DNA from 3 places in the Gordonia sp. w5E2 genome. Region 3 is predicted to be linked to each of the others. Evidence: predicted binding sites of a transcription regulator. Region 3 holds the regulator's gene; each other region holds the start of a gene.
The links. The regulator LexA, encoded in region 3, represses DNA repair genes until DNA is damaged. The targets are predictions, from matches to a motif close to CGAACANNTGTTCG.

Region 1 (10,369 bases), 400 kb from region 3:
TGGCGTCGCGACATCCCTGCGGGAGTCGTCGACAAGAACGCCCGGGTGCTCGAGCTGATCGCGGCCTACCGCAACCGTGGCCATCTGATGGCCGACACCGATCCGCTCATGATGGACAGCTATGCGCGGACGTCGCATCCGGATCTCGACATCCTGACCTACGGCCTGACGCTGTGGGACCTCGACCGCACCTTCAAGGTCGGTGGCTTCCACGGCCAGGACACGATGAAGCTGCGCGACGTCCTGTCGATTCTGCGCGATGCGTACTGCCGCCACGTCGGCGTCGAGTACACCCACATCCTCGAGCCCGAGCAGCAGCGCTGGGTTCAGGAACGCGTGGAGATCAAGCACGTCAAGCCGCCGGTCGCCGAGCAGAAGTACATCCTCTCCAAGCTCAACGCCGCCGAGGCATTCGAGACCTTCCTGCAGACGAAATACGTTGGGCAGAAGCGTTTCTCGCTCGAGGGTGCGGAATCTGTCATCCCGATGATGGATGCCGTGATCGACCAGAGCGCCGAGTACTCGCTCGACGAGGTCGTCATCGGAATGCCGCACCGCGGCCGCCTCAACGTGTTGGCCAACATCGTCGGCAAGCCCTACTCGAAGATCTTCACCGAGTTCGAGGGCAATCTGAATCCGTCACAGGCCCACGGTTCCGGCGACGTGAAGTACCACCTCGGCGCCGAGGGCAAGTACTACCAGATGTTCGGCGAGAACGAGATCAACGTCTCGCTCACCGCCAACCCGAGCCACCTCGAGGCCGTCGACCCGGTGTTGGAGGGCCTCGTCCGCGCGAAGCAGGATCTTCTACCTGAGGAACGCGAGTTCTCCATCCTGCCGCTCATGCTGCACGGCGACGCCGCATTCGCAGGCCAGGGAGTCGTCCCCGAGACGCTGAACCTCGCGATGCTTCCGGGTTACCGCACCGGCGGCACCGTGCACATCGTGGTCAACAACCAGGTCGGCTTCACCACGGCGCCGGAGCACTCGCGGTCGAGCGAGTACTGCACCGACGTCGCGAAGATGATCGGTGCCCCGATCTTCCACGTCAACGGCGACGACCCCGAGGCGTGCGTGTGGGTGGCCAAGCTGGCCGTCGACTACCGCGAGATCTTCCACAAGGATGTCGTCATCGACCTCGTCTGCTTCCGCCGTCGCGGACACAACGAGGGCGACGACCCGTCGATGACCCAGCCCGCGATGTACGACGTCATCGACACCAAGCGTGGTGTGCGTAAGTCCTACACCGAGGCTCTGATCGGTCGTGGCGACATCTCGACCAAGGAGGCCGAGGACGCCCTTCGCGACTACCAGGGTCAGCTCGAACGTGTCTTCAACGAGGTCAAGGAACTCGAGAAGTTCACTCCCGAGCCCAGTGAGTCCGTCGAGGACGATCAGCCTCTGCCGCAGAAACTCGTCACCGCCGTCGACAAGACGGTTCTCGAGCGCATCGGCGATGCGTTCTACGACACACCGGACGGCTTCACGCCGCACCCGCGTGTCAAGCCGGTGCTCAAGCGTCGTCACGAGATGAGCCGCGACGGCCACGTCGACTGGGCGTTCGCCGAGTTGCTGGCTTTCGGTTCGCTCGTGCTCGAGGGACGTACCGTCCGCCTGTCCGGCCAGGATTCGCGACGCGGCACGTTCAGCCAGCGTCACTCGGTCCTCATCGACCGGGAGAACGGCTCCGAGTACACGCCGCTGAACCACCTCGCACCGCTCGACGGCGACGCCGATTCCGAAGGCCGCTTCATGGTCTACGACTCGCCGCTCTCGGAGTTCGCGGTTGTCGGTTTCGAGTACGGCTACTCGGTGGGCAACCCCGATGCACTGGTGCTGTGGGAGGCGCAGTTCGGCGACTTCGTCAACGGCGCACAGTCGGTGATCGACGAGTTCATCAGCTCCGGCGAGGCCAAGTGGGGTCAGCGCTCCGACGTCGTGCTGCTGCTGCCGCACGGCCACGAGGGGCAGGGTCCCGACCACACCTCGGGACGTATCGAGCGGTTCCTGCAGTTGTGCGCCGAGGGTTCGATGACGGTCGCTCAGCCGTCGACGCCCGCGAGCTACTTCCACCTGCTGCGTAGGCACGTGCTCGACGGGATCAGCCGCCCGCTGATCGTGTTCACGCCGAAGTCGATGCTCCGCAACAAGGCTGCGGTCAGCCCCGTGGAGGACTTCACCGACGACAAGTTCCGCTCGGTGATCGATGATCCGAAGTTCCTGAAGGACAGCGGTGATCGCAGCAAGGTCAAGCGCGTTCTGCTGGTGAGCGGCAAGATCTACTACGAGATCGCCGCCCGTCGGGACAAGGAAAGCCGCGACGACATCGCCGTGGTCCGCGTCGAGCAGCTCTACCCCGTGCCGCATCGTCGTCTGCAGGAGACGCTCGAGAAGTACCCGAACGCCGACGATTTCGTGTGGGTGCAAGACGAACCCGCCAATCAGGGGCCGTGGCCGTTCCTCGGACTGTGGCTGCCCGAGATGCTGCCGAACCTCCTCAAGGGTCTGCGCCGCATCTCGCGTCGCCCGATGTCGGCACCGAGCTCCGGCTCGTCGAAGGTGCACGCCGTCGAGCAGCAGGAGATCCTCGACGAGGCGTTTGCCTGAGGCGTCGAATAGCAACGAGTGAGGGCCGCACCTGTTTCGGGTGCGGCCCTCACTCGTTTGTCGATCAACGTCGGAAACTCACATGAGTCCCAGCGGAAGGACTGAGCGGTCAGCTCTCCGAGAGCGGACGCGGATCGAATGTCACGCGAATCCGCGTGATCAGGCCGTTCTCGACGTGACTCCAGTTCGCCGTCGGTAGTGATGCGTTGTCGGTGACCAGGTCAAACCACGTGATCGCATCGGCACCGTCCACAACACGCGCGTGCAAGACGAGATCGCGCATCAGGTGCTCCGACATCCCGCGCAGACCGGCAATGCACTCGTCGATTCCGCGAGCCGTCCCCATCACACCGACGAAGTCGACGTCGGGGGCGAGAACCGAACGCAACCGGTCGAAATCGCCTGCGCGCCATGCGTCGAAGTAGGTTGTCGCCGCATCCCTGGTGACCGCCGTATCGGCCTGCGCAGTTGTCCACAGTCATCTCTTCTCCCTTTCGAAGCATCGGTCAGTGGGTGTTCGTACTCCAGACTGCTCGGCGGCAATTAATCTGTCCAACATCGACTTCTTATAGCATTTATCATTGCGAGTCATGGAACTGCATCAGCTCCGCTACCTCCTCGCGGTCGTCGACACCGGATCGTTCACCGCTGCGGCGTCGACTCTGCACATCAGCCAGTCGGGTGTGAGCACTCAGATTCGCAAGCTCGAGAACGAACTGGGGATCGCACTGCTGCAGCGCACCACACGACGCGTGACGTTGACGAGCGAAGGAGAGCGAGTACTGCCCGCCATACGCGGGGCGGTCGAGGGAGTCGACGCGGTCGTCGCTCTGGCCGACGATCTGCGCGGCCTCACCACAGGGACACTGCGGGTAGGCACCGTGAGCGGACTCACCTGGCAGCCCATCTTCGACGCCATCGCGAGCATGCACCACGATCACCCCGGGGTCGACATCTCGGTCCGCGAAGCCATCTCGACGACGCTCATCGACGGGGTGCACTCGGGCGAGCTCGACGTCGCGATAGCTGCGTGGTCGGGCGAGCCGCCCCAGCACGTGCACACCACAGTCATCGTCGACGACGCGCTGCACGCCGTCGTCGCGCGAGATCATCCGTGGGCGACGCGTGCCGATGTGGGACCCGAGGAGATCGCCGGTGCCGACCTCATCTCGCTCACCCGCGGCACCGGCGCCCGCACAGCACTCGACGCCCTGCTGGCACGTGAGCGAGGCGCTCGGGTTCCGCGCTGGGAGGTCGCAACGCCGTCACTTGCGCACATGCTGACCACGCGCGGGCTCGGCGTCGCCGTACTCAGCGAGAGCACCGCAGCCACGTGGCGAGACACCGTCAGCCTGCCGATCACCGACCCTGCCGCGCGATCCACGCTCGGCATAATCTGGCGCGAACCCCCGTCACCGGCGACCGCTGCCCTGCTCCGCGAGATGCGGCGTCGAACCGGCTGATCCCCGAGGATTCCCGTACGACGAACGCACGACGCAGGCCTTCCACCTGCACCGACGTCGGCGGATCATCAGTAGTCATGGCCGGTCTGATAGTCGTAGCAGTGCTCGTCGTCGTCTTGACGCCCTTGGCTCTGATGTACCGGCGGGCGTGCAGGCAGGCTCGGGAGTTTCGTGAATTCCGACGCGCACAGGGGCTCTCGGATCCGAGTCAACGGCCACCGTTCCCAGGAGACCCGACCGGCGGCAACTGGGGTTTCTGGGGTCCCTGATACGCCTGGTTCAGTGCGCCGGAAGATCGGTGAGGGTCGTGACAAGGGCGGGCAGGGACGAGGAGATCACGGCAAGCAGCTGGTCGCGGGTGATCTCCCCATCGGTGAGCCAGCCGATCGTGACCTCCTCGACAAAGGCGATCCACCCGAATGTCGCGAGTCGGACCGCCGGGGTGACCTCGACGCCGAGCGCAGGTGCGTGATCGAGGATGCGCTCGGCCATCACCGCTCTGGTGCCGTCGATCACGGCCCGCATCGCCGGGTCGGTGCTCGACGCGCCGCGCAGGAATGCGGTGTAGGCGCTGCGATGCTCGCTGACGTAGTCGACGAACGCTGACAACGAGCTCCACAGGATGGCGAGCGGATCGTCGAGGGTCTCGTCGGGTGCTGTCAGCCGCAACATCTCCTCGCCCTGCGCCTTCGCGATGGCGACGTGAAACTCCTGCTTCGATGCGAAGTAGTGAAACAGCAGTGCGCGGGACACACCGGCGACCTCGGCGATCGCGTCGATGGACACCTCATCGAGAGGCCGCTCCGACACCATCTGCAGCCCGAGCGCGATGAGCTGGTCGCGTCGGGCCTCCGGGCTCATCCTCGTGCGCTTCGTCTGGGTCACAGACACAGTCTAGGCGACTTATTGACCGGTGTTCAATAGCCTATTGACTAATGTTCAATAGGCTCCTAGTGTCATGAGCATGACAACGCACAATGTTGAGGTTGCCATCGTCGGCGCCGGATTCTCCGGCCTCGGCGCGGCGATCAAAATGAGCCAGAACGGCTTCACCGACTACGTCATCCTCGATCGCGGAGCCGATTTCGGCGGCACCTGGCGCGACAACACCTACCCGGGCGCCGCGTGCGACGTCGCGTCGAACCTGTACTCGTACTCGTTCGCCCCCAATCCCGGATGGTCGCGCTCGTACTCCCACCAGCCGGAGATCCACCGCTACATCAACGACGTTGCGGATCGTTTCGGCGTGCGCGACAAGGCCAGGTTCGGTGTCGAGGTCACCCGCGCCGCGTGGAGCGAGTCGCAACAGCGCTGGCTGATCGACACTGTGCCCGCCGGAACCGATCCGGCCACCGCTGCCGTGACGACGTACTGGGCACAGCACCTCATCGGCGCGGTCGGGCCGCTCTGCGAACCCAACCTTCCCGACATCGACGGAATCGAATCGTTCGGCGGCACGGTCATGCACTCCGCGCGCTGGGACGACGACGTCGAGCTCTCGGGCAAGCGCGTGGCCGTGATCGGCACCGGCGCGTCGGCCATCCAGATCGTCCCCGAGGTGGCCAAGCGCGTCGCGCATCTCGACGTGTACCAGCGCACGGCGCCGTGGATCGTCCCCCGCACCGAGCGGCCGTACACTCCTGTCGAGCACTGGCTGTTCAAGAACGCACCCATCGTGCAGAGCGCCAGCCGCGCAGGGGTGTACGCATTCAACGAGTTCATCGCCTTCGGCCTGACCCACTCGCGCAAGGCACTCAAGCCCGTCGAGATCGTCGCCCGCGCCAACATCGCACGCGGAATCCGCGACCGAAAGCTGCGCGACAAGGTCACTCCCCGCTTCCAGGTCGGCTGCAAGCGAATCCTGCGATCGAACGCCTGGTACCCGGCACTCGATCGACCCAACGTCGACCTCGTCACCGACCCCATCGCACGCGTGACACCGTCGGGCATCGTGACCGCCGACGGCACCGAACGCGAGATCGACGTATTGATCGTCGCGACGGGCTTCCACGTCACCGATTCGCCCGTGTTCGACTGCATCGTCGGCGCCGAGGGACACTCACTCGCACAGGCGTGGGAGACGAACGGAATGCAGGGCTACAAGGGGTCATTCGTCCACGGTTTCCCGAACATGATGCTGATGGTCGGGCCGGCGACCGGCCTCGGTCACACCTCGATGGTGTACATGATCGAGTCGCAACTCAACTACCTCGTCGACTATCTCAAAACCGTTCGGACACAAGGGATCACGCGTGTCGACGTCGACGAGAAGTCGCAGCGCGGGTACAACACCGGTATTCAGCACGCGCTGCGTCACAGCGTCTGGGTCAATGGCGGCTGCGCCTCCTGGTACGCCGACGACAACGGCAACATCACCACGCTGTGGCCGGGCTTCACATTCAACTTCCGCAAGCAAACCCGACGGTTCGACGTCGCTGCATACGACGTAGCTCGCGATTCGTCGGCGGCCGACACACCGGCCGTGCTCGCGAGCACCCGCGCCTGATCTCGACTTCATCCGCGTGCACGCCGGATCTCGCACGCATCAACACACACAGGAGAACACCATGAAGAATTTTCGCGACAAGGTCGTCGTCGTCACCGGTGCGGGCTCGGGCATGGGCCGCGAACTGGCGGTGAAGCTGGGCCAACAGGGCGCCAAGCTGGCGATCTCCGACGTCAACCCCGACGGTCTCGCGACGACGGAAAAGCTCGTCGCCGAGACCGGCGCACCGGTGCACGCCCAACTGCTCAACGTCGCAGAGCGTGAGGCGGTTCTCGATTACGCCGACACGGTCATGGCCAACTACGGCAAGGTCAACGTCGTCTTCAACAACGCGGGCATCGCGCACCACGGCGAGATCGAGCGCACAGAGTTCAAAGACATCGAGCGAGTCATGGATGTCGACTTCTGGGGCGTCGTGAACGGAACGAAGGCCTTCCTGCCACACATCATCGCGTCGGGCGACGGCCACATCGTCAACACGTCGTCGCTGTTCGGCCTGCTGTCCGAGCCGGGCCAGGCGGCCTACAACTCGGCGAAATTCGCGGTCCGCGGATTCACCGAATCGCTCAACCAGGAGATGCTGATCGCCAAGCACCCCGTACGCGTCACGTGCGTGCATCCCGGTGGCATCAAGACCGCGATCGCGCGCAACGCCACGGTCGCCGACGTTTACGACCAGGCGAACTTCGCCCAGTTCTTCGACAAGTACCTCGCGCGCACCTCGGCATCGTCGGCTGCCGACACCATCATCAAGGGCGTGAAGAAGAACAAGGCGCGCGTCCTCATCGGCGCCGACGCCATCGTGCTCGACGTCTGGGTGCGTCTCGTCGCCTCGAAGTACCAGGGCGTCGTGGCGGGCGTGACCAAGCGCGTCACCACCTCGTTCCGCTGACCGCTGTCGTCGTTGCTCAGTTCGTGCGATAGACGACGTAGTCGACCGCACGAACTGAGCGACGCCCTCCTCGCCTATTGGGCGGTATCCACAGGGTCGAAAAATTGTTCGAGAATTCCTCGACGCTGTCGGTATTGCCGGGTAATGTAGAACACATATTCGACATGACGGGGGCGGGGGTGGCGGCACGTGAACAGCAAAGATCTTGGGACCGGCGGCGCGCCTTGGGCTCTGGCGTCGGCAGCGGCGGGTTCCGCGGACGCTGTCGTGGCGGAGAAGCTGTCACGGCTTGCCGCAGTGTTGGATGAGTTGGCTGCCGTCGATGTGTCGTTGGTGTCGGACGCGGCGCTGGTTGAAGCCACTGTGGAGGCCGAACGCCTGGCGTTGCGGACTGCGGGTGCGGTGACGGATCGCCTGATTGTGGAAGCCTCCGACCGGGATCTGCCCCGCGCGTTGGGTTTCCGCGATGTTCGCAACTTCATGGGGCAGGGTCTGCACATTGGTGATCCGGCGGCGCGGCATCGGGTGATCGCCGCGACCGGCTCGTTCACCACGATCTGCGGTGACCGACTACCACCTGCATGCCCCACGTTGGCCGGCTACGTGGCCGAGGGTCGCGTCGCCGGCACACACGTCCGTGCGGTGCTCGAGGTGCTCGAAGCGATCCCCGGTGAAGTGTCGGCCGAGACAAAAGCCGCCGCCGAAGCACAGATGGCCGGCTACGCGGTCCAATTCACCCCCGCCGAGATCACCAACCTCGGGTCACGGCTACTCGCCCATCTGGATCCTGACGGGACACTCACCAACCCGAAGGACCGCAAACGCCGACGCCGCCTGTGGGTGAACCGGCAGAACGCACAGTTGATGTCGCGGTTGACCGCCGATCTCGATCCGATCGCCCGCGCACGGCTCGACACGGTGTTGGATGCGTGGGCCAAACCCGGCATGAACAACCCGGACGACCCGGAGTCGCCTGTCGGTCCGATCACCACCGCGAACGCCGAACAGGTCGCGGCGGCTGCGCTGCGTGATGAACGCTCACCCGCGCAACGCAACCACGACGCCTTCTCCGCCCTACTCGGCCAGGTGTTGGAATCCGGCATGCTCGGCAACACCCATCGTGGATTGCCGATCCAGGTCATCGTCACCACCAGCCTGCGAGAACTCGAAGAGCAGGCAGGGATCGCACAGACCACGTCCGGAACACTCCTGCCGATCGGTGATGTGATCGAGATGGCCGCCTCGACCGGAGCGAGCCAGTATTTGGCGGTGTTCGGTGACCACACCAGCATCCCGCTCTACCTGGGGCGGTCGAAGCGGATCGCGTCACTCGGACAACGACTCGCCTCATTCGCCTCACCCGGCGGGAAAATGTGTTCCGCCCCCGGCTGCAACCAACCTGCGAGCAGGGTGCAGATGCATCACGCCGCGAAAGACTGGGCAGACGGCGGCTTGACTGATATCGACCAGTTGGTGCCCGCCTGTGATGTGCACAACCGGCGGGTCGGCACGAAGCCCGGCCAGTTCACCACCCGGATGATCACCGAAGGCCCCGATACCGGGCGGGTCGCGTGGCGATTGAACGCCAAGCCAGGTATGCCGGAGAATCCCGAACGCATCAACCGGATCGCCGACGTCAAAGCCGACTTCCGCGACTACCTCGCCGCAGAACACACCAACAACGAGGCCGCCGCCGCGGCACGCACGACCGGTACCGGAATCGCCACAGACACAGCCGTCACCGCGATTGTGCCTCCGCCCTTAGTGTCCAACCCGCCCGCCGGGCGGGTCGAGCTCACTCTGGTGGGTGCGATGCCCTCCGGCGATACTCTGCGCCTCAGCTCGCGGGTCGACATCGGGTGGAACCTACCGCCACTCGAACTTGACCCCGAGCCACCCAACGACCCAGACGCGCCAACAGGTCCCGCCCCACCAGGCGGCCCCAACCGCATCGGCGGCGTCGACCCACCCGGAGGCGTCGACCCACCGTTGTCCGACGCCGCCTGACCAACGGTCACCTGACCGACGCGCCAACCCCTAGCCTTGGTGAACCGTCGAATCAGGTTGTGCTGCAACCCGTCTACACCCCGGTGGCGGGGCAGACGTGGTTGGGCAACGTGGTTGGGGCGACGTGGTTGGGGCGACGAAGCCTCCTGCCCCGCTCCAACTAGAGGCCGTGCTCGCCGAGCCACCCGATCGCGAGGTCGCGTGGTTCGGCGCCCGCGTCTGCGCGTCGTGCCAGTTCGGCCAGGTCGGCGGTGGTGATCTCCCCCGCGACACGATTGATCTGCTTGACCTCGCTGCGGGTCAGCGCGGCGGTCCGGTACACCGGAACGAGATTCTGCGCGCGCGGACCGCTCTGCGGAGACGGGGACTGAGACTGAGACTGAGGTGAAGTCGCCGGGTTGGAGGGGGTCGACGGCTGTCCCGCGTCGTCCTGCGTCGGCGCGGGGACTCTGAGCGCCTGGATCTGTGGCGCCGCGGGGTCGAGAGCGACCGCGGCGTCGAGTGCCGTCACCACGCCGACAGCCTGCGCCGTCCCCACTCGTGCGATCACCTCGCGGGCCGATCCGACCGACTCCACCGCACCGAAGCGGCAACCCTGCGCTGCGAACGCAGCCATATCCGCGGGTTCCGGACGTCCGACGACAACGACGGGTAGCCCCTCGGGCAGTCGCCCACACTCCGATAGATCGGTGACATTGCTCGACTGCGCCAGCGACGTCGCGACAAAGACCTGCGGCGTCGCACTCACGGGTGTCGCATCACCCACCGAAACACCTTGGGGCAGAGAGCGATTGAGCTCGTCGTAGACGTCGTCCGACGACGTGACGGTCGCCTTCGGCGCCAGCGAGGTGAGTAGTTCGCCACTGAACGCGGGAAACAGGTCGACCCGCGCGC
Region 2 (10,369 bases), 2.5 Mb from region 3:
TGGCATTCTTTCGCAAGTGCTTTCGAGGTGCCACTCCCGGTCACACCCACTCTCGGTCACGCCACAGCGGTGAAGCGTGAGGAACGGCGTTCCAGGCGGTGTTGAAGCCCACGCCAGCGCGGCGGCAGCTGTGGCCGGAACGTCGCGGTCGAGTAGTACACGTGTTTCGCGAGTTCCACGACGACCAGATAGCCGATCACCATCACGAGCAGGAACACGTAGAACGACACTGGCAACGCCTCGAAGCCAAGTGGCCTGGCCAACGGAGTGAACGGCAGCACCACCCCGATCACCAGCACTATTCCGACCGCCGCGATCAACAGCGCCGACGGGCGGCTGCGGAAGAAAGGGATACGACGAGTGCGGATCGCGAACACGATCAGTATCTGAGTCGCCAGCGATTCCACGAACCATGCCGTGTGGAACTCGGTGGCCTGAGCATGGAAGATCTTGATCAGCGCGGCAAAGGTCAGAAAGTCGAACAGCGAACTGATCGGACCGAAGAACACCATGAACCGCCGGATCGCAGCGATATCCCAGTGCGACGGCGACCGCAGGGCTTCGGCGTCGACCCGGTCGCTTGGGATCGCAAGCTGGCTCGAGTCGTAGAGCAGATTGTTCAGCAGGATCTGGCTGGGCATCATCGGCAGGAACGGCAGGACCGCGGAGGCACCGGCCGCGCTGAACATGTTGCCGAAGTTGCTCGATGCGCTCATTTGCACGTACTTGATCGTGTTGGCGAAGGTGCGTCGTCCCTCGGCAACGCCCCGCGCGAGCACACCGAGGTCCTTCTCCAGCAGAACCACATCAGCGGAATCCTTCGCGACGTCGGTGGCGCTGTCGACCGAGATGCCGACGTCGGCGCGGTGCAGGGCCAGGGCGTCGTTGACCCCGTCGCCGAGGAAGGCGACGGACTGCCCGTGCGTCTGCAGCGCGCTGACGATCCGTGCCTTCTGCTCCGGTGTGACCCGAGCGAACACTGTGCGCTCCCGGGCCGCTCGGGTGAACTCCTCGTCGTCGAGACGGTCGAGTTCGGCCCCGGTGATGCTGCCACCCGACGTCATACCGAGGTCGGCGACGACTTTGTCGGCCACCACCACGTTGTCACCGGTGGCCACTTTGACCGTGATGTGCAGGTTGTCGAGATCGCGAAGTGATTGTGCCGCCGACTTTTTCGGCTGGTCCAGGAACACGAGGAAACCGACCAGGGTCAGCTCGCGTTCGTCGTCGTCGCCGATCGTGGTCTGAGTGGCGGGCATCTCCCGAGTGGCCAGCGCCACCACTCGCGAGCCCTGCGCGAACAGCCGGTCGAGCGTCTCCTCGGCCTCCGGTCCGGTTCCAGTGCAGCGCTCGAGGATTCGCTCCGGTGCGCCCTTGACGGCCAGAGTGTGTCGGCCATCGGGTCCCGCCGAGATCGCCGACGCCATCTGCCTGACGTGATCGAACGGCCGTGTGGCGATTCGGTGATAAGCGGTCACCCGGTCCGCGACCGGCCCGGCGCCGCGCCATAGCGCCGTATCGAGTTCGTTGCCGCTCGACGACTGCGTGTCGGCGGCGTCGGTGGCCAGCAGACCGGTGAGCAGTACGTCGTCGTCGGGTCGGCCGTCGGGGGCCAGCGCGCCGATCAGCGATATCTGCCCCTCGGTGAGGGTGCCTGTCTTGTCGGTCAGCAGGATGTCGATGTCGCCGAGGTCCTCGATCGCCACCAGACGTTTGACCAGCACCTTTGCCGCGGCAAGTCGTCGGGAGCCGGCGGCAAGGGCGGTGGTGACGACGGCGGGCAGCAGTTGCGGGGTGATTCCGACCGCGATCGCGAGGGCGAAGAGCAACGACTCGACGAGCGGCCGGCCAAGGATGAGGTTCGCAGCGATGATGAACACCGTCAGGACGATCGCCACCTGCAGCAGCAGCACCGAGAACCGGGACAGGCCCTTCTGGAACGCGGTCTGCGGCGGATCGCCCCCGAGACCTGCTGCGACGGCACCGAATTCCGCGTGTGCTCCGGTCGCGACGACGATCCCGGTAGCGGTACCCGACTGCACCACCGTCCCCATGTATGCGCAATTGGTGCGGTCGGCCAATGGCGTATCGGCGGGCAGTGGGTCGATCTGTTTGGCGGCGGCAGTGGACTCGCCGGTGAGCACGCCCTCGTTGCAATCCAGATCGGTGACCTCGGTCAGCCGGATGTCGGCGGGCACGAGTTGCCCGAGCACCAGACGGACGACGTCACCGACCACGAGTCCGGTGACGTCGATCGTCTGCGCGGTGCCGTCACGGATCACGGTTGTGCTGTGGTGCACCCGGTCGTGCAGCGCTTCGGTGGCCTTCGCGGCCCGGTATTCGTTGACGAATCCACCGAGAACGCTCGCCGCGAGGATGATGCCGATCACCACCGCGTCGTTGCGGTCGCCGAGCGCAAAGGCGAGGATGGCCGTCGCGATCAGTAGCACCATCAGGGCGCTGCGGAACTGGTTGACCAGGATGTGCAGCGGCCGGACATGCACGGTGTGCAGCGCGTTCGGACCGTCTCTCATGAGTCGGGCCGCAGCCTCCGCCGAGGTCAGGCCACCCGGACCGGTCTCCAGCGCGCTCGTGACATCGCTGGTTGTCGCCGCCCAGGCGTGCGCGACGATGTCCGACGATGCTCCGCTGCGGGGGCTGTCGGTCGACAGACCACTCATGCCGCTGATTCTGCTATTTCCTCGCCGCCTCCGATACCGGGGACAGCTAATCGAGGTCCAAGGTCGCAGTGGTTGCGAACATGCCGCAGATCGCACTTTGCCCGCCGACCGGCACGATGCTCACCCAGCCAGCCACGCCCCATGCAGGCCCGCCGGTACGCGCTGCGGCAGGTCGATCGTCGCGATCGCACCGGACGCCGGATCGTCGGCCGAAAGCAGATAGAACCGCGAGCTCATGTCTGCGGGGTCGGTGCCGATCGCGCCCCAGAAATCGCCCTCGGCGCCGGGGATGAAGATCGGCTCGCCGATGGCAACGCCGGGGGTCCAGCAGGTTTCGGTATCCGCGACCAGGTCGTGGAACCACAGACTGTCCTGATCGCCAACGTCACCGGGCCCCTTGGCCACGGTGGCGACACGGCGATGATCACGGGTCAGCAGTCGGTCGTCGACACGTGGGAACTCCATGTTGGTGTCTCTTCTGCTGAGGGCGGTTCGCGAAAGGCGGCCATCCGGGGACACCACGGCCCGATTCAAGGTCGACGACGACGGGTTCGGCTCCGTCGCGAAACCGCCGGGATAGCTCCACTCCACGTAGTCGACGGTCACCGAGCCGTCGGGGTTGTCGAAGGCGTTGGCGAAGTGCCACACCCAGAACGGGTCGGTCGTGATCCAACGCACCGCACCACCGTCGCGGGGAATCAGCGCAATGCGAGTGCCATCATCCGGACGCCACGACAGCAACGAGCCACCGGTCATCGCCGCTTCCAGGTCAAAGATCAAGGGGCACAGGAACAATACGATGTAAGTGCTCGTGAGAGCCATGTCATGAATCATCACCGCGTCGGTGAGACCGTCGACGGGCGTCGGCTCCACCTTCGTGGTGCCATCGGCGTTGATCACCGACCACGTGAGGTATGGAACCTCAAGCGTGTAGTTGAACAACACGAGCTCGCCGGTCGACGGGTCCAGCTTCGGATGAGCGGTGCTACCCACCCGCATCGCGCCGGAACAGTCGGTGCGCCCCAGTGTCGCAAGGTCTTTGGCGTTGAGCAGATACGGCTGATCGGCCTCGGCCATCGCCATCAGCTTGCCGGCATGCGAGACGATGTTGATGTCCGGGAGCTCGCGGACGGTCCCGGCAAGCTTGTCTCCCACTTCCTCCGCCGGTGGCGTGTACCCGTCGGTGATACCCGACCAGATCGCTTGTCCGGCAGCCTCTTCCGCTACCACCATGGGTGTGCGGACGAAGCGATTCATGTACGACGCCCGCCCGTTCTCGATGCTGACGCGGTGCACCATGGCATCGCCGTCGAGGGGGTACACGTAGGACCCGATCGGATCGAACCGCGGGTTGGGTCCATTGCGCAGGTAGCTGCCGGTCAGCGATTCGGGCAGTTCGCCTGTCACCGGCAGGTCGGCGACGTCGACCTCGGTTCGCTGCGGCGCAAAGATCCCGGCGAGATGATTGTGGTGGGTGAGTTCCACAGGCGTTGGTCGGGTCGGTGTGGCGGTCATGGTGTCCACTCTCTGTCGAGCCACCTACAGGATAAGTCGCGAGTCCACTCGCCGAGCGTCATACGCGACTTCTCCCGCCACTGTCTGGCGGTGCCGATTCACACAATGACGTTCACTGCCATCACCGATAATGGCCAGCGCGGCTAATGTGTCACCACACACGGTCACCACACACGTCCCTGTGCGAGGTTTCGGTGACCCGCCACGAGTACGCAAGACATTTGGAAGGTTTCGGCGATGGCAGCAACACGGGCGTTCCTTCCGCCGACTCGGGGCGAAGTCGGACTCATCAGTGCCGTGCTGATGACCGTCGTCGGCGGGTACGTCGACGCCTTCCTCTATCTGCGACACCAGGTGTTCGGATTCGCACAGACCGGCAACGTCGTGTTCTTGGCGGTCGGGTTGGTCAAGGGTGACGAATGGGCGAAGTTCGCCTGGCCGTTGCTGGCCTACCTTGCGGGTCTCGTTGCCGCCCAAGTGCTTCGCACACTGGTCCCGACGCTCCCGGCGCGCGCGCTCGGCTCGGTGCTCGTCTTCCAACTCGTCGTCTTCACCGTGCTGGCATGTCTGCCGTCGAGCGCTCCTGCCGCACTGTTCGTGATCCCCTTGTCGTTCGTGGGCGGGGTACGGCTCGAACTGTTCCGCACCGCGGGCGGAATCTCGTTCGTCAGTATCGCGACAACGGGCAACCTGATGCGGTTCGTCGCCGCGGCAGCAGACCTCGTACGCGGGAGGTCGTCGGCGCAGGTCCGCGCCGCTGTCGCCACCGCCATCGTGGTGCTCGCTTTTCTGGTTGGCGCACTGTGCGGCGCAGGCGTTGCGCAGACGATCGGCCCGGCGCTGTGGGGAGCGGTGCTTCTCGAGGCAATCGGCCTCGCCGTCTTCATTGCACAGGTGCGCACCCGGCCAGCCGCCTGACCCTGGAGCACCCCTAGCTGCAGCCCCGCATCATCGATCACGTAGACAACTCACCACGTCATCATCGGGGACCTGACCGAAATCGCGGTACGAAAACCCAACGGCACTAAAGGGTTCGGGAACGTCGACTGCCACCACCCGGTCGATGTCGGGATCGTCTGCGAATCTGCGCAGGGCATCGCGCGGAGCGGTCGGCACGGCGATCATGATCCCAGCAGCGCCCGCCGCACGAACGGCACGCGCCGCCACTGCCATCGTGGCACCCGTCGCGATCCCGTCATCGACCAGGACGACGAACCTTCCGGCAAACGAATACGGTTGCCGCTCTTGGCGATATTTCGTTTCTCGCTCGATACGCAGCGCGTCTTCGCGCATCACGATCTCATGCAATTGCCGATCCGACACCCCTAGTCGCCGCGGCACGTCGTCGGCCACGAACACCTGCCCCGCCGCGATAGCACCCATCGCGTACTCCGGCTGACCGGGAGCGCCGAGCTTGCGCACAACCAGCACGTCGAGCGGAGCGTCGAAAGCCTCTGCGACCTCACGAGCGACAGGCACACCACCTCGTGCGAGGCCGACGATCAGCGGAAGCGGTTGTTCTGCAGACGAACCCGGCAAGAGACCTCCGGTGGCCCTGATGCGCTCGGCCAATAGTTGCCCGGCATCGGCTCGATCTGCGAACAGGTACGACATAACCGGTACCCCGGACTCACGAGGAAGTGGCGAGAGTGATCGCCCGGCCAACCGTGACGGAGAAGCTCGGTACGTCCTTCAGATCGACGGTCGCCTCGTACGTCCGGTCGTAGCCCGTCGCGCAGATGCGCCAGCCGTCGTCGGTTCGGCGGTAAGTATCCGCGTAGAACGCCGCTCCGATCATCATGAAAGAGAACTCCGGCACGATGACGCGATCCTGTAGATACCACCGACCGGTAGCGGAATCGCCGGCGACGACGATCTCGGGATGATCGACGCGATGCTCGGTGATGACACCCGGTCCGACGGAGCTGCGCATGTACCCGACGAGTTCATCTCTGTCACCGAAGGATAGCTTCTCGCCGTAGTCGCCGGTGACGTCCTCGGTAAGCGTCGCGGCGAATGCATCCCAATCCTTGGTGTCGAGTGCCCGCAGGTAGCGGTACTTGAGCGCCTTCACTTGCTCGAGATCGTCCATGCCCAACGTCTACTCCGCGCGACCGGTCGGCGGGGGCGTTTGGGCACAACCGCTCGCGTCAGGCCTATCGCACAAACCGGACATAAGTTAGCTTTGCCTAATGAGATTCAAGTTCGGCCATCTCGCGGTGGTGCTCGCAGCAGTGTCACTGGTAGTCGGAGCCTGTTCGAGCGCCGATTCCGATTCCGATTCGTCATCGTCGTCGTCCGGGCCGGTGACGATCACACACCAGTACGGCACCACCGAGATCCCCAGCACGCCCAAGCGCCCTGTCACGTTGAACTGGACCTGGGCAGACTCTCTGATCAAACTCGACGTTCCGATCACCGCAGAGTTCGTTCTGGAGGGCTACTCGGGCGAGAACAACCGGTTCGAGTGGACGCCTGCGCATTCATCGACCGTCGTGCCCTACACCGCGACCCCCGATATCGCGACCCTCGCGAAGTACAAGCCGGACGTCATCCTGGCCGGCTTCCTTCCCGACAAGGCGTCGTGGGAACGCCTGCAGCAGATCGCCCCCACCATCCCCGTGCTCGAGCAGGGCACCCAGGTGGATAGCTGGGAGGACGTGACCACCACGGCAGGCGAGATCTTTGACAAGCGCACGCAAGCCGCCGATGCTGTCGCAGAGGTCAATGATCAACTGGCGCAGGTCAAGTCGACGTATCCGAAGGCCCAGGGCAAGACATTCTCGTTCGCACAGTTCACTCAGGAGAATCAGCTCGGCGTGATCACCTCCGACAGTGATGCGGCGTCGAAGCTGATGGGTCAGATGGGTCTGGTACTCGACCCGACGGTGAAGTCGTTGTCCCCCAACGGTGATCGCACTCTCGTGTCCCCTGAGCGGATCGACGTGCTCCGCTCGGACCTGCTGATTCTCTGGCCACTGGCGGGAGGACCCGAGGTCTTCGAGAAGGTTCCGGGCTTCACGTCGCTACCCGCAGTACAGCGCGGCAGCACTGTGTACCTGGACAACAACAACGCGGCAGCCTTCAGCAGCCCGTCGATCTACTCCGTGCCGTGGGCGATCAAGAAGGTCGAACCCGCTCTGGCCAAGATTCAGTGACATGCAAATTCAGTGACCTGTAAGCCAGCGACTCTGCCGCACAGACGATTCGCGTGAGCCGGTCCGTCGGCGCCGCCCGATGCGGCGCCGACGGGGATCAGGTCAGGAGAATCGGATCACCCAGCTACTTCTTCTTGGTTCCGGGAAGCACGCCCGCGTCGATCACGGCCTTCACGAACGGCCGGGAACGCTCGAGCAGTTCGTCGACATCCTCACTCGCCCAAGCCGAACCGGTGATGGCGTCTGTCTCGGCTTCGATCGCGCGGTAGAGATCGAGACCGGCCGGGGTCAACTCGTGCCCATCGTCGTCGATCCTGGTGGCAAGCCCTCGCTCTACCAGCCTGGCGACCGAAGCCTCCCACGCCTCGTCCGACCATCCGCGGGTCAACTGAGCGAGTCGTCGGCCCAGTGCTCGACGTCGAATTGTCGGGTCGGGCAGTCCTGCCTCGTGGAAGGTTGCCGCGTCGATTCCGTCGAGACCGTTCTGGACGAGGACCGCAATGTGGTTGTCTCCCCGCCACTCTCGCAGTACGGACAGCGCGTGCCAGAGCTCGAGGTGCGGAGAATCCGGCGGTGTCAGAGCCGCCCATGCCGAGGCCAGCGGCCTACCTCCCATCGGGAGACAAGATGCGATCTCTTGGTAACGCTCTGCGAGAGAAGCAAGTTCAGGTTCGACGACCCGCTCGCCCAGAATCTCGCGGAACTGGGCGTCGAGCATCTGCTCTCGACGCGCGGCAACCTTGTCGAGACCGACCTTGCGCGCGGACTCCCACGCGTTGGTGATGAGTTCGGGCGCGAAGTTGTAGAACGACGAGACGACGACCGGGGCTGCGCAATCGCCGAGTGGAGCCCCTCGCGCTCCTACGTAGAAGGCGTGCGGGTCGAGGCTCAGATCACCCTGTGCCTCAGCGAGTCCCGGGTTGAAGTAGGCGAGGACGTGGAAAGGTTCGAGTGTTTCGTACGCCAGCCTGGCGCGGGCGGCTGCGGTGTCGTCGACTGTGACCATGTGCTCCACCCTCGCGGTCGGGAAGGCGTCGAGTCAAGAATGAAGTCGACGTGGCCGACCCGGGCAGTACTCAACAAGCAAAGAGATTCTCCTTGACATGTCCGATTTGACGGGTACGTTGGAAATAGAACGTCAGTTCGACACCGGAGGCGGGGGCGGGCATGGGGACCGAGAGTTCAGACATCCACGAGGGGCACCTGGCCGGAGAGACTGCTGCGCCGAATCCTGTTGCGCTGTATGAGCAATTGCACGCATTGCTCGATCAGATCGACGACGTCGACACCAGCGGCGCAACGGAGGCCGAGGTGGCGGCCATGGCGATCGAACACGAGCGTGCGGCGCGCAGGATGATCTCGATCGGCAACAGTCGAATCATGGATGTGTCCAATCGTGCGGCGTATCGCGCTGTCGGCACACACTCGTTGTCGGACTTCATGATGGGCGCGTTGCGCCTGCACGACGCAACCAAGCGCAGGCGGCAGATCCTGGCACTCAACGAGACCTTCACGATCACCGGCGACACGATGCCCGCGCTCTACCCGCTGCTCGCCGACGCACTGCGCAGCGGCACGCTCGGTGCCGATCACCTCACCGCAGCACTCACCGTGCTGAACAAGATTCCGGAGGGCATCGATGCGGAGCAACTGACCCGCGCCGAAGCCGAAGTCGCCGAGTTCGCACAGAAGCTAGCGCCACGCCAGATTCTCGCCGCAGGCAACCGTTTACTCGCCTACCTCGACCCGGACGGCACGATCACCGACGACAATGACCGCAAGCGTCAGCGCCGACTCACCGTCGACAATCAGGACACACAGTCGATGTCACGAATCCTCGGCACCCTCGATCCCACGACCCGCGCGATGCTCGATACAGCACTCGCAGCATGGGCAGCACCCGGAATGAACAATCCCGACGACGAGGCCTCGCCCACCGGCAGCAACGAGTTCGCCGATGTGGACGCGCTCAAGGAGGCAGCGGCCCGCGACACTCGCACCCAGTCGCAACGCAACCACGACGCGCTCTCCGCGATTCTCAGGGCCGTCCTCGACGGCGGGCTGCTCGGCGCCAGCCATCGCGGACTTCCGCCACACCTCGTCGTACGCATCTCCGACACTCAGCTCCGCGAGTACGCGGGCTTCGGACAGACCACCACCGGCGCCGACATCCCGATGCCCGACCTGATCCGTTTGGCCGCACAATCGGTCATGCACCTGGCGGTGTTCTCCGAGCACACCGGTGCACCCCTCTACTTCGGCACGGCCAACCGCCTCGCGAACGAGTCACAGCGGTTCATGCTGTTCGCGAACTACGGTGGATGCTCCATGCCCGACTGCCCCCGCCCCTTCAGCCACTGCGAAATCCACCACGCCGAACAGGATTGGGCAAAGGGCGGACGCACCGACATCGACGAGCTCGCACCAGCCTGCGGACCCCACAACCGCGCGGTCGGCGACGGTCCCGGGCAGTTCACCACCGAAAAGATCCCCGACGGCACCGACCGCGGGAGATACGGTTGGCGCTCCAACCCGGACCCGGCATTCCCCGGGAAGCCTACTGCGCTGCGCACCAACAACATTCACGATCTCGACGCGATCATCGACGACAAACTCGAGCGGTGGCGAGCCGAGCTGACGCCGCCAGCCGCGGTAGCAGAATCAGCAACTCCACCGCCTGCAAATCCGCGACCCATCGACGACTACACCTACCCCGAGGACGTCGCCGACGAGATCGTGCGCATGCTGCACGACGGCACCCTGATCACCGTCGGCGAACTCGAACCCGCCTGACGGCGGCGCCGATTGCGGCGCGGTTAAATCGCAGCGCTCCTGTTGCGGATTTCGAGCGAATCCCGCACATTTGTCGACAGTTGATCGTATGGTCAACTCGCACACGACAGATGACCAGGGGGATTCGTTGCGTCGAATGACTTTCGAGGACCGGCGGCAGGCGCTGGTCGATGCCGCCGTTCGCGTCATCGCACGAGATGGGCTGGCCGCCGCGACGACCAG
Region 3 (10,369 bases):
TTCTGGTCGGTGAGCTTCGTGGCGGTTCGCGTACAGGGTCTGGAGGCTGTGGGGTCACGTGATCGGGGCGGCTCCCGAGAGTTCGACGACATCGACCGAGTCGACGTCGACCTGTGCTGGAAGCGGCGGTTGCGTCCCCGCAAGTCCGGCGGCCGCCGAGCCGTAGGCGACTGCCGTGCGGAGACGGTCGGGTTCGGAGGCGCCTGCCGTGTACGCGATGAGGTATCCGGCCAGCGACGCGTCGCCTGCCCCGACGGTGCTGCGCGGCACGATCGGCGGGGGAGTGGCCAGCCAACTGCCTTCAGCGGTCGTGAGTACCGCACCCGCCGCACCGAGGGTCGCGAGTACCGCTCCCTGCGTGGTGGCGATCAGCGTGCGCGACGCCGCCACGACGGGCAGGTAGTCGCCCGAGGCGATGGCAGCGGCCAGTTCGGCTGGGGCGATACCACTGACCTCGGCGAGTTCTTCGTCGTTGGGTTTGACCAGGTCGATGGGCCCCGACATCGCCGCGCTCAGGGGTGCGCCCGACGTGTCGATCGCCACGCGGCGTCCGCTCGTGACGAGGCGATCGGAGATGCGTCGATACCAGTCGTCGGGAACTCCCGGCGGAAGCGAGCCACACAGTGCCACCCACGACGCGTCCTCGGCGCTGCCGAGTACGAGCGCTGTCAGATCGTCGAGTTCGGCAGGTGTGAGGGTGTGGCCGGGCGCATTGATCTTCGTGGTCGTTCCGTCGTTTTCGGCGACCGTGATGTTCGTGCGGATCTGGCCGTCGATATCGACCGTGCGATAGGGCAGTGCGACCGCGTCGAGGGCGGTGAGCAGCGGGTCGTCGGCGTGCGCGGGTAGTACCGCGACGGTGGGGATGCCGGCTTCCGCGACGACGCGGGACACGTTGACTCCCTTGCCGCCCGGCTCGACCCGGGTGGAGGTACTGCGTTGCACCTCGCCCCGCATCAACGGTCCTGCGATCTCCAGGGTGCGGTCGAGACTCGGGTTGGCTGTGACTGTGAGGATCATGCGATCACGACCTCGATGCCGTGTGCCGAGAGCGCCGCGGAGAACTCGGGGTCGATCCCGTCGTCGGTGATCAGGACATCCACCTCGTCGAGCGGAGCGAACGAGCTGAAGTCCTCGCGTTCCATCTTCGACGAGTCGGCCAGCACTACGACGCGCTGCGCGGCGGCGACGATGGCCGACTTGACCGAGGCTTCTTCCGCGTCGGGGGTGGACAGGCCGTGGCCTTCGCTGATCCCGTTGGTGCCGACGAAGGCAACCGAAGCACGCATCTTTCGCAGCGCTGCGACGGTCTCGGCTCCGACTGCGGCCTGGGTGAGTCCGCGGACTCGACCGCCGACCATGAGTAGGGTGGCCCGCTCGTGCGCGGTGAGTGCCTGCCCGAGCTGGAGGCTCGTGGAGATCACCGTGAGCCTGCGATCCGAAGGCAGCAGCTTGGCGGCCTGGTAGGTGGTGGTTCCGGCGTCGAAGATCACCGATCCACCGTCCGAGGGCAGAAACCGTATCGCAGCGCGTGCGATCGCGGCCTTCTCTGCGGTGTGGGAGGACTCGCGCTGGTCGAGTCCCAGCTCGTTGACTACCTCGACCGTCCCGGCCTTGACTGCTCCACCGTGGACGCGTTGCACGCTACCTGCGCGCTCGAGGACCGCGAGGTCGCGGCGCACCGTCTCGCTCGTCACGTCGAACCTGTCGGCGAGGGCGGTTACGGATGCGCGGCCGTGCGCGCGCACCTGATCGGCTATTGCTCGCTGTCGCTCTTCGGCGTACACCTGTCGACTCCGATCTGTGGTGTGGCTCGCGCTTCGGCGAACCATCTGTGGGTCTGTGTTCTGTGGATCCGGCTGCTGTGGATCTGGCTTCTGCGGATCATCGTGAGTTTGGTTCTGTGTGGCATTCGATGTTGATATATCTGTGTTTACGCCCGTGTGTGTTGACAAGTCAAGTGTTTCGAGTAACTTTGATCACAGAAATTCACGACGCCGGGTATCCCTCACAGATCACCGCACCCGGCCGATCGACCCGGAAGGCAGCAGACGCAATGGAGAAGCACCTGGTATCGGAGAATCGGGTCACCATGAACGGTCAAGGAGAGTTGTCGGGAACACCCGTCGTCGCAGGGTTCGCCTACGGGCCGGTGTTGTGGCCGGGTGGGCGCGTCACGTACGACGAGACGTCACTCGGCACCGATCGCGTTCTGGCCGAGGACGAGCGGGACGCGGAGGCGGAACGCCTCGTCGCCGCCGCGGCAGTCGTCGCGGGCAGGCTACGTCATCGCGCGTCACACGCGTCGGGAGCTGCGGCCGAGGTCCTTGCTGCGACCGCCGGGTTGGCCGAGGATCGGGGATGGATCGGTGCGGCGAAATCTCGTGTCGCGAAGGGCGCGTCGGCGCCCGCCGCCGCGGTCGCGGCCACGGCGCAGTTCTCCGAGATGTTCGCCAAACTCGGCGGGTTGATGGCAGAGCGGATCACCGACCTCAACGACGTTCGTGACCGAGTGGTCGCCGAGTTGCTCGGCCAGCCGGAACCGGGGATTCCGACGCCGAGTCACCCGTCGATTCTCTTCGCTGACGACCTCGCTCCCGCGGATACCGCCGGGCTCGATCCCGCGGTGATCGTCGGGCTGGCCACGCGTCTCGGCGGACCGACCAGTCATACCGCCATCATCGCGCGGCAGTTGGGCATCCCGTGCGTGGTCGCTGTGGCGCGACTTAGTGAGATCACCAGCGGCACAATGGTTTTGCTCGACGGAGGCGCGGGGTCGATCACCGTCGAACCAGAGGGGGCCGAGGCGCGTGAACTCGTCGAGCGCAGCGTTGCGGAGGCCGCGCTTGTTGCTGCGTGGCGTGGCCCCGGCCGGACTGCCGACGGCACCGCCGTCGCCATCCTCGCGAATGTTGCCGACGGCGTCTCCGCGCGCAGCGCTGCCGATGCGCCAGTCGAGGGCATCGGGCTGTTCCGCACCGAGTTGGCGTTTCTCGACAGGGCGGATGAGCCCGATGTGGACGAGCAGACGCGGCTGTACCGCGACGTGTTCGAGGCGTTCGCGGGCCAAAAAGTCGTCATCAGAACGCTCGACGCCGGTTCGGACAAGCCGCTGGCCTTCATCGAGCACCCGGACGAGGCGAATCCCGCACTCGGCGTACGCGGCAACCGCATCGGCGACGACCACCCCGACATCGTGCGAACTCAGCTCGACGCGATTGCGCGCGCGGCAGAGGAGTCCGGCACGACGCCGTGGGTCATGGCACCGATGATCGCCACGGCCGCGGAGGCCGCACAGTTCGCCGAACTCGTCCGTCAGCGTGGTCTGACGGCAGGCGTGATGATCGAGATCCCGGCAGCGGCGATCCTGGCGCCGGCGATTCTGGCCGAGGTCGACTTCGTGTCGATCGGAACCAACGACCTCACCCAGTACACGATGGCCGCCGACCGGATGTCGGCAGAACTCGCCGAACTCACCGACCCGTGGCAACCGGCGGTGCTCGCACTCATCTCGCAGGTTGCGACCGCCGGCGCCCAGCAGGGCAAACCCGTCGGAGTCTGTGGCGAGGCCGCGGCCGACCCGTCGCTCGCATGTGTGCTCGTCGGGCTCGGAGTCACCTCGCTGTCGGCGGCTCCGGCGGCGACGCCCGCAGTCGGAGCAAAGCTGTCGACGGTGACGATGGAGCAGTGCCGGGCTGCCGCCGCTGCCGCACTTGCCACCTCGAGTCCGGCACTCGCCCGACGCGCAGCCGCCGAGCAACTCGACGGCTGACACAGACCCCGCTGGTCAACGACCTGCGGGGCCCGTTCGGCGCATCAGACCCGTCGCATCACCGTGACGACTTTGCCGAGGATGGCGGCGTCGTCTCCGGGGATCGGATCGAAGAGCGGATTGTGCGGCATCAGCCAGACGTGGCCGTCTTTGCGCTTGAAGGTCTTCACCGTCGCCTCGCCGTCGATCATCGCTGCGACGATGTCGCCGTTGTCGGCGACATTCTGCTGACGCACGACAACCCAGTCGCCGTCGCAGATCGCGGCGTCGATCATCGATTCGCCGACGACGCGGAGCAGGAACAACGAGCCCTCACCGACGAGCTCACGCGGAAGCGGGAAGACGTCTTCGACCGCCTCCTCAGCGAGAATCGGACCGCCCGCCGCGATACGGCCGAGTACCGGAACGAACGTGGGGGTCGGGAGATCTCCGTTGATGGCATCGGAGTGATGTGCATCGGGAGCCTCGGAGACGTTGACCGCCCGCGGACGGTTGGCGTCGCGCTTCAACAGGCCCTTGCGCTCGAGGGTGCGCAACTGGTGTGCGACCGATGACGTGGACGTGAGGCCGACGGCGTCGCCGATCTCTCGGATGCTCGGCGGATATCCACGCTCGCGCACCGACTTTCGGATCACATCGAGGACGCCACGCTGGCGATCGGTGAGTGTTGCCTCGGCGACGGCCGGATGGATCGGTGCCTCCTCGCCGCCTCCACTCTTCTTGCCTTCGACGCTGCGACCGTTGCCCTTGGGCGACGACGGGCCGCGTCGTGACTTCTCTGTCATCGGTTCCGTCCTTCCTGATGTGTGAAGCGGGTGCTGTTGTGAACCGGGTGCTGCTGTGAAGCGGGGTGGGGTGCGTCTTTCTTCCATCGTCTGGCGCCGACAGTAGCGGAGGCCACTGACAACATCAAACATTTGTTCGACGTGTCGCAGGACTTTGTCGGACCCCTCTGGTAGAACTCGAACATCAGTTCATCGAACGCTTGATCGACCATTGGAGGTAGCGATGACCAGCTTGATGACCAACCCGGTGACCCGCACGATTCCCAGCACGTCGAGTGCATCCGCGGCAACACCGCCGACCACCCGATCTGCAACGCCGCGACCTGCATCGACGACGCGTCCCCGAGTTCACCGCGCCACGGTGGTCAGTGGACGTGCACCGTCGAATCCCGCGCGTAGCGACGAGCTAAGTGTGGCGGGGCGCGTTCGAACGACTGAGTCCCGACGGACCGCCGTCGCAGACGTCGCGCCGCGGCCTCGGCGTCGGATCGCGTTCGATCACGGCACCTCAACGCGGCCTGCGGGCACGCGATGCGCCGGTGGCGTCGGAGAGCTGGTGGCGGCCCGTCGGCGCCGGGCAGCGGTCTTGGCGGTGCTCGCGGGAGTCGGGTTGGCACTGACCGTGTGGGTGGTCGGGACCGTCGGCGCCGACTACCAGCGGGCGAGCGTGCCGTCCTCGACCTCGACGCAGGTGGTCCACGTGCGTTCCGGCGAATCGCTGAGCTCGATCGCGGCACGCGTCGCGCCCGATGTGCCGCGTCAGACAGTCATCGACGAGATCATCGACCTCAACGATCTGCCGTCGAGTGGGCTGCGCGTTGGCCAACCGCTTGTCACACCCGCGTACCGCTGAGCGCTGGCGGTATTCTCGATGTCACAGGGTCCAGTCGGAAACCGACACGGTCACCGCTGCGGTCTCGCTTCCGCCGGTCGTCAGACGATCGGACCGAGCCAGACCGACGGAGCCGCTGCGTCCCGAGATCTGCACGAGGACTACATGCGCTGCCCGTTTTGTAAGAACGAAGACACCAAGGTCGTCGATTCGCGTGTCGCCGATGAGGGGCAGGCGATCCGGCGTCGTCGCGCGTGCAGCGAGTGCGGGCGGCGGTTCTCCACAGTCGAAAGTGCTGTTCTGGCAGTCGTGAAGCGAAACGGTGTGACCGAGCCGTTCAGCAGAGAAAAGGTGATGCGCGGGGTACGACGCGCATGCCAGGGACGTCACGTGAACGAAGACGATCTCGCACAGTTGGCTCAGCAGGTCGAAGACGCGGTGAGGTCGTCCGGTTCGGCCGAGATCCCCAGCAACGAGGTCGGTCTGGCCATCCTCGGCCCGCTCCGCGACCTCGACGAGGTGGCGTACCTACGTTTCGCCTCGGTCTACCGGTCGTTCGATTCGCTCGAAGACTTCCAACGCGAGATCGACGACCTCCAGGGCAACCTCACCGGTTCGCACGAAGGCTCCGACGACCTCGACACGCCCGCCACCCGCGACGACACTGTCGATGCTGCGTCGAGTCCGGCGGGTCCGGTCTCAACCGAGTCGGTCAAGAGCTCGTAGCGCCCGTTTCTCCGAAATGGGATAGGCGGTACCGAGTTTCTGGGCAAAGAGGCTCACCCTCAGCTCCTCGACGATCCACTGAGCTTCCTCGCTGACGATGTCTCGGCGCGATTCGGGAAGCTGTGTCAGGCGCTGGTTCCATCGTTCGGTGACCCTGTCGATGGCGGCCATTCCCTCGCGGTCGCGGTTCGCGGCGGCAGGAAGCTGCTCGAGGCGCTGTCGTGCGGCGGTCAGGTATCGCGGAACGTGCTGCAGGTGTTCGCTAGCCGTTGCGAGAACGAATCCGTCGAAGACCAGGTTGTTGAACTGTTCGGCGACGTCGTCGGCTGCTGTTTGACCCGAGTGGCGGTCGATCTCGGCACGCAGGGGAGCAACCTCACGCAACACATCGACAGCAAGAGCGAAATACTCCGGCGCCGCAGCCGATACACGCGGTCGCAGTGTCGAGACCAGCTCATCGAAGGCCGAGGGTGTGCGGATCGAGCCCAAATCGACTGCTGCGGGAGCGATGTCGCGAATCGCCCGACGGGTGCAGTCTGCATACAGCGCGTCGGGTGACGCATAGGGACTCTGGCTCAGTGCCAGCCGACCGGCCGGGTCGAGCCCGGCGCTGATCTTGCGTGAGAGCGGCGGGATCGCGTGGTCGAGCAGTTCGATGACGGCACCGTGCAATTGCGCACGTCGCTGGGCGTCCGACGTCGCGAGCGTCCGCGCCACCCCACGGTTACGCTCTCCGTCGACGACCTCGAGTGACGGATATCGCGTGATCTGTTGTCCGGCAACGCTATCGACGCTCGACTCGGCGAGTGTTCCGATTCCGTCGGCCGTCCACGTCGTGTACACCCGACGCGGCGTCGGCGCGGGCGCCTCACCCTCGATGCGTCGGCGGAGCTCGGCGAGGGACTTGCCGGTAGCGACCGACTCCTCTCGGTCATCGATCACGACGAAGTTCATGCGAAGGTAGGCGGGGAGTCGCTCCGGAGTGAAGTCGTCGGCCGCAATCGTCTGCCCGGTGATCGTCGACAGCTCACGCGCGAGGCCGTTGATGAGCGGCTCGCGGCGTGGGGTGAGACGAGACAGGGCGAGATCGGCGAATCGCCCGGCCGGTGCCATCGTCTTGCGGATCGTCTTGGGCAGCGTCTTGATCAACTCGGTGGCGAGTTCGCTCCGCATTCCCGGGACCAGCCAGTCAAAGCCCGCCGGGCGCACGTGTCGCAACAGCGGGCGTGGAATGAGCACGGACACACCGTCATCGGGTGCGCCGGGCTCGAATCGGTATCGCAGGCGGTAGCGGGTATCGCCCTGTTGCCACTCGCCGGGATAGTCGGCATCGGCGACGTGGACGTCGGCGGCGACGTCCTCCGGGGTGAGGTCGAGCAGCGACTGGTCGGCGCGGCGCGCCTTCTTCCACCAGGTGTCGAAATGGCGTGCCGAGGTGACCTCCGCGCCGATGCGATGGTCGTAGAAGTCGAACAGTTGGTCCTCGGTGATCACCACGTCGCGGCGTCGAGCGCGGTGTTCGACCTCGGCGGCGTCGGACAGCAGTGCTCGATTGCGGTCGAAGAACGGATGATTCGTCTTCCAATCACCTTCGACGAGGGCGTGCCGGATGAACATGTCACGCGCGGCGGCAGGGTCGATGGGTCCGTAGTCGACGCGGCGTCGGGCCACCAGCGGGACGCCGTAGAGCGTCGCGCGTTCGTATGCCATCGTGGCACCGCGCTTCGACGACCAGTGCGGCTCGCTGTATGTGCGTTTGACCAGGTCGCCTGCGAGTCGTTCGGCCCACAGAGGGTCGATTCCCGCGACGGTGTGCGCGAAAAGCCGGGACGTTTCCAGGATCTCGGCGGCCATCAGGAACGCGGGCGGCTTCTTGGAGAGTGACGAGCCGGGGAAGATCATCAGGGTCGTGTTGCGTGCGCCCGTGTACTCCCGACCTTCGGCGTTGCGGGCGGCGATGTTGCTCAGGAGCCCGGACAGTATCGCCTGGTGGATCGCATCGGTGTGGTGCGACGCCTCGGCCTCGCCAGACTCCTTCGACGACCAGCCGAGATCGTCGACGATGCGCCGAAGCTGTCGGTGCAGATCCTGCCACTCGCGGATGCGGAGGTAGTGGAGGAACTCGCGTTCGCAGGTGCGGCGGAACTGGTTGCCGGACAGTTCTTGTCGCTTCTCCTGGAGGTAGCGCCACAGTGCGAGGTAGCCCATGAAGTCGGAGCCGGGCACGACGAACCGCTTGTGGGCTGCGTCGGCGGCTTCGCGATGATCGCCGGGTCGCTCGCGGACGTCGGGGATCGACAGTGCGGCAGCGATGACCAGAACGTCGGCGAGACAACCGGATTCGTGTGCCGCGATCAGCATGCGCGCGACCCGAGGCTCGACCGGGATGCGCGACATCGTGCGTCCGACAGGTGTCAACCGCGGTGTGGTGTCGGTCTTGTCGGTCGTCGTGATCGCGCCGAGTTCGGTGAGAACCCCGATTCCGTCGCGGATACCGCGTGCGTCGGGAGGTTGGACGAAGGGGAAGTCGGCGATGTCGCCGAGCCGCAGCGAGGCCATCTGCAAGATGACCGACGCGAGATCGGTGCGGAGAATCTCGGGGTCGGTGAAGGCGGGACGGGCGTCGAAATCGGCCTCGCTGTACAAGCGGATGCAGATGCCGGGGGCGACTCGCCCGCACCGCCCGGCGCGCTGGCGGGCGCTCGCCTGTGAGATCGGTTCGACCGGAAGTCGATGGATCTTGGTGCGCGCCGAGTATCGCGAGATACGTGCGGTGCCCGTGTCGATCACGTAGCGGATACCCGGGACGGTCAGCGACGTCTCGGCGACGTTGGTGGACAACACGATTCGGTTGCCGCGCGACTGTGTGAACACCTTCTGTTGTTCGGCGATCGACAATCGCGCGTACAGCGGAACCACCTCGGCGCCTGCCGCGACGCGTCGGGACAGTGAGTCCGCCGCCTCGCGGATGTCACGTTCGGTTGGCAGGAACACCAGGATGTCACCCCCGGCGTTACTGCGTCCCCACAACTCGTCGATGGCGGCGTCGATGCCCTGGATCTGGTCGAGGTCGGCGTGCTCGCCGCCACCGCGTTCGTCACCGGTGTCGGGGCCGTCGGAGGAGATGAGCGGGCGGTAGCGGACGTCGACGGGATACGCCCGCCCCGACACCTCGAGCACGGGGACCTCGGCGTCGGGTGTGGTGAAATGCCGCGCGAACCTGTCGGGTTCGATCGTGGCCGAGGTGATGATGAGCTTGAGGTCGGGGCGACGGGGGAGCAGTCGGTGCAGGTAGCCGAGGATGAAATCGATGTTGAGGCTTCGTTCGTGCGCCTCGTCGATGATCAGCGTGTCGTAGGCGCGCAGCATCGGATCGGTGGCGATCTCGCGGAGCAGGATGCCGTCGGTCATCACCTTCACGAGCGTGTCGGCGCCGGAGCGGTCGGAGAACCTCACCGAATACCCCACGGCGTCGCCGATCTCGGTGTTGGTCTCGTCGGCGATACGTCGCGCCACGGAACTGGCGGCGATACGCCTCGGCTGGGTGTGACCGATGGCGCCGCGCACGCCTCGGCCGAGCTCCAGGCAGATCTTGGGCAGCTGCGTGGTCTTGCCCGACCCGGTTTCGCCCGCGATCACGACGACCTGGTGAGTGGCGATCGCGGCGGCGATCTCGTCGCGGGCCACCGACACCGGTAGCTCCGGTGGGAACTCGAGCACCGGAACTGATGCTCGACGACGCTCGACGCGGCGTGATGCGGCGTCGATGTCGCGCGAGAGTGCCGCCACCGCATCCGCGTTCGACGATGCACCGAGCTTGTCGACGCGGCGTCGAAGGCGGTGTTGGTCGACGATCGTCAGGTCGGCGAGCCGGCGTCGAAGTGAGCGTTGGTCCGTCGGAGTAGGTTGCGTCGCCTCGGCGGTGGACTCGCTGGGCTGTGATTCGGGGGAGACGGACATGATCACTCAAGGATATGTGTCGACGCATGGGTCAACGCAGTCTGACCTCCGACCGATGACCCAGAGTGTGACCCTGGGTGCGCTGACCTGACCCTGAGTGCCCTGACCGCGATGCCGCCGGGCATCATTGAGCGCATGTCAGGTTCACTGTGGCACGGATTCGCCGATATGGGGTCGGTCAGCGCAAGCGGCCCGTTTGTGGTCACGCGGGGTGAGGGCACCCGCGTGTGGGACCGCGATGGCAACGAGTATCTCGACGCCACCGCTGGTCTCTGGTTCACCAATATCGGTCAC

Region 1: the regulator LexA is predicted to act here: its motif matches at 7,617-7,630, upstream of RND64_RS08030 (HNH endonuclease signature motif containing protein).
Region 2: the regulator LexA is predicted to act here: its motif matches at 8,487-8,500, upstream of RND64_RS21070 (DUF222 domain-containing protein).

Annotation. Positions count from the first base shown of each region.
Region 1 is NZ_CP144213.1:1,757,310-1,767,678, reverse strand. Features, by position in the region: gene RND64_RS08060 (multifunctional oxoglutarate decarboxylase/oxoglutarate dehydrogenase thiamine pyrophosphate-binding subunit/dihydrolipoyllysine-residue succinyltransferase subunit) at 1-2,607, shown strand, start outside; gene RND64_RS08055 (nuclear transport factor 2 family protein) at 2,717-3,085, opposite strand; gene RND64_RS08050 (LysR family transcriptional regulator) at 3,198-4,070, shown strand; gene RND64_RS08045 (TetR/AcrR family transcriptional regulator) at 4,350-4,931, opposite strand; gene RND64_RS08040 (flavin-containing monooxygenase) at 5,035-6,576, shown strand; gene RND64_RS08035 (SDR family NAD(P)-dependent oxidoreductase) at 6,638-7,468, shown strand; gene RND64_RS08030 (HNH endonuclease signature motif containing protein) at 7,658-9,475, shown strand; gene RND64_RS08025 (glycine betaine ABC transporter substrate-binding protein) at 9,636-10,369, opposite strand, start outside.
Region 2 is NZ_CP144213.1:4,631,611-4,641,979, forward strand. Features, by position in the region: gene mgtA (magnesium-translocating P-type ATPase) at 57-2,681, opposite strand; gene RND64_RS21040 (carotenoid oxygenase family protein) at 2,802-4,196, opposite strand; gene RND64_RS21045 (YoaK family protein) at 4,434-5,114, shown strand; gene RND64_RS21050 (phosphoribosyltransferase) at 5,145-5,810, opposite strand; gene RND64_RS21055 (nuclear transport factor 2 family protein) at 5,827-6,288, opposite strand; gene RND64_RS21060 (ABC transporter substrate-binding protein) at 6,389-7,354, shown strand; gene RND64_RS21065 (SCO6745 family protein) at 7,479-8,360, opposite strand; gene RND64_RS21070 (DUF222 domain-containing protein) at 8,522-10,147, shown strand; gene RND64_RS21075 (TetR/AcrR family transcriptional regulator) at 10,236-10,369, shown strand, end outside.
Region 3 is NZ_CP144213.1:2,156,608-2,166,976, forward strand. Features, by position in the region: gene RND64_RS09840 (1-phosphofructokinase family hexose kinase) at 55-1,020, opposite strand; gene RND64_RS09845 (DeoR/GlpR family DNA-binding transcription regulator) at 1,017-1,787, opposite strand; gene ptsP (phosphoenolpyruvate--protein phosphotransferase) at 2,057-3,772, shown strand; gene lexA (transcriptional repressor LexA) at 3,817-4,464, opposite strand; gene RND64_RS09860 (LysM peptidoglycan-binding domain-containing protein) at 4,781-5,410, shown strand; partial or broken gene nrdR (transcriptional regulator NrdR) at 5,555-5,989, shown strand; gene hrpA (ATP-dependent RNA helicase HrpA) at 6,089-10,075, opposite strand; gene RND64_RS09875 (aminotransferase family protein) at 10,211-10,369, shown strand, end outside.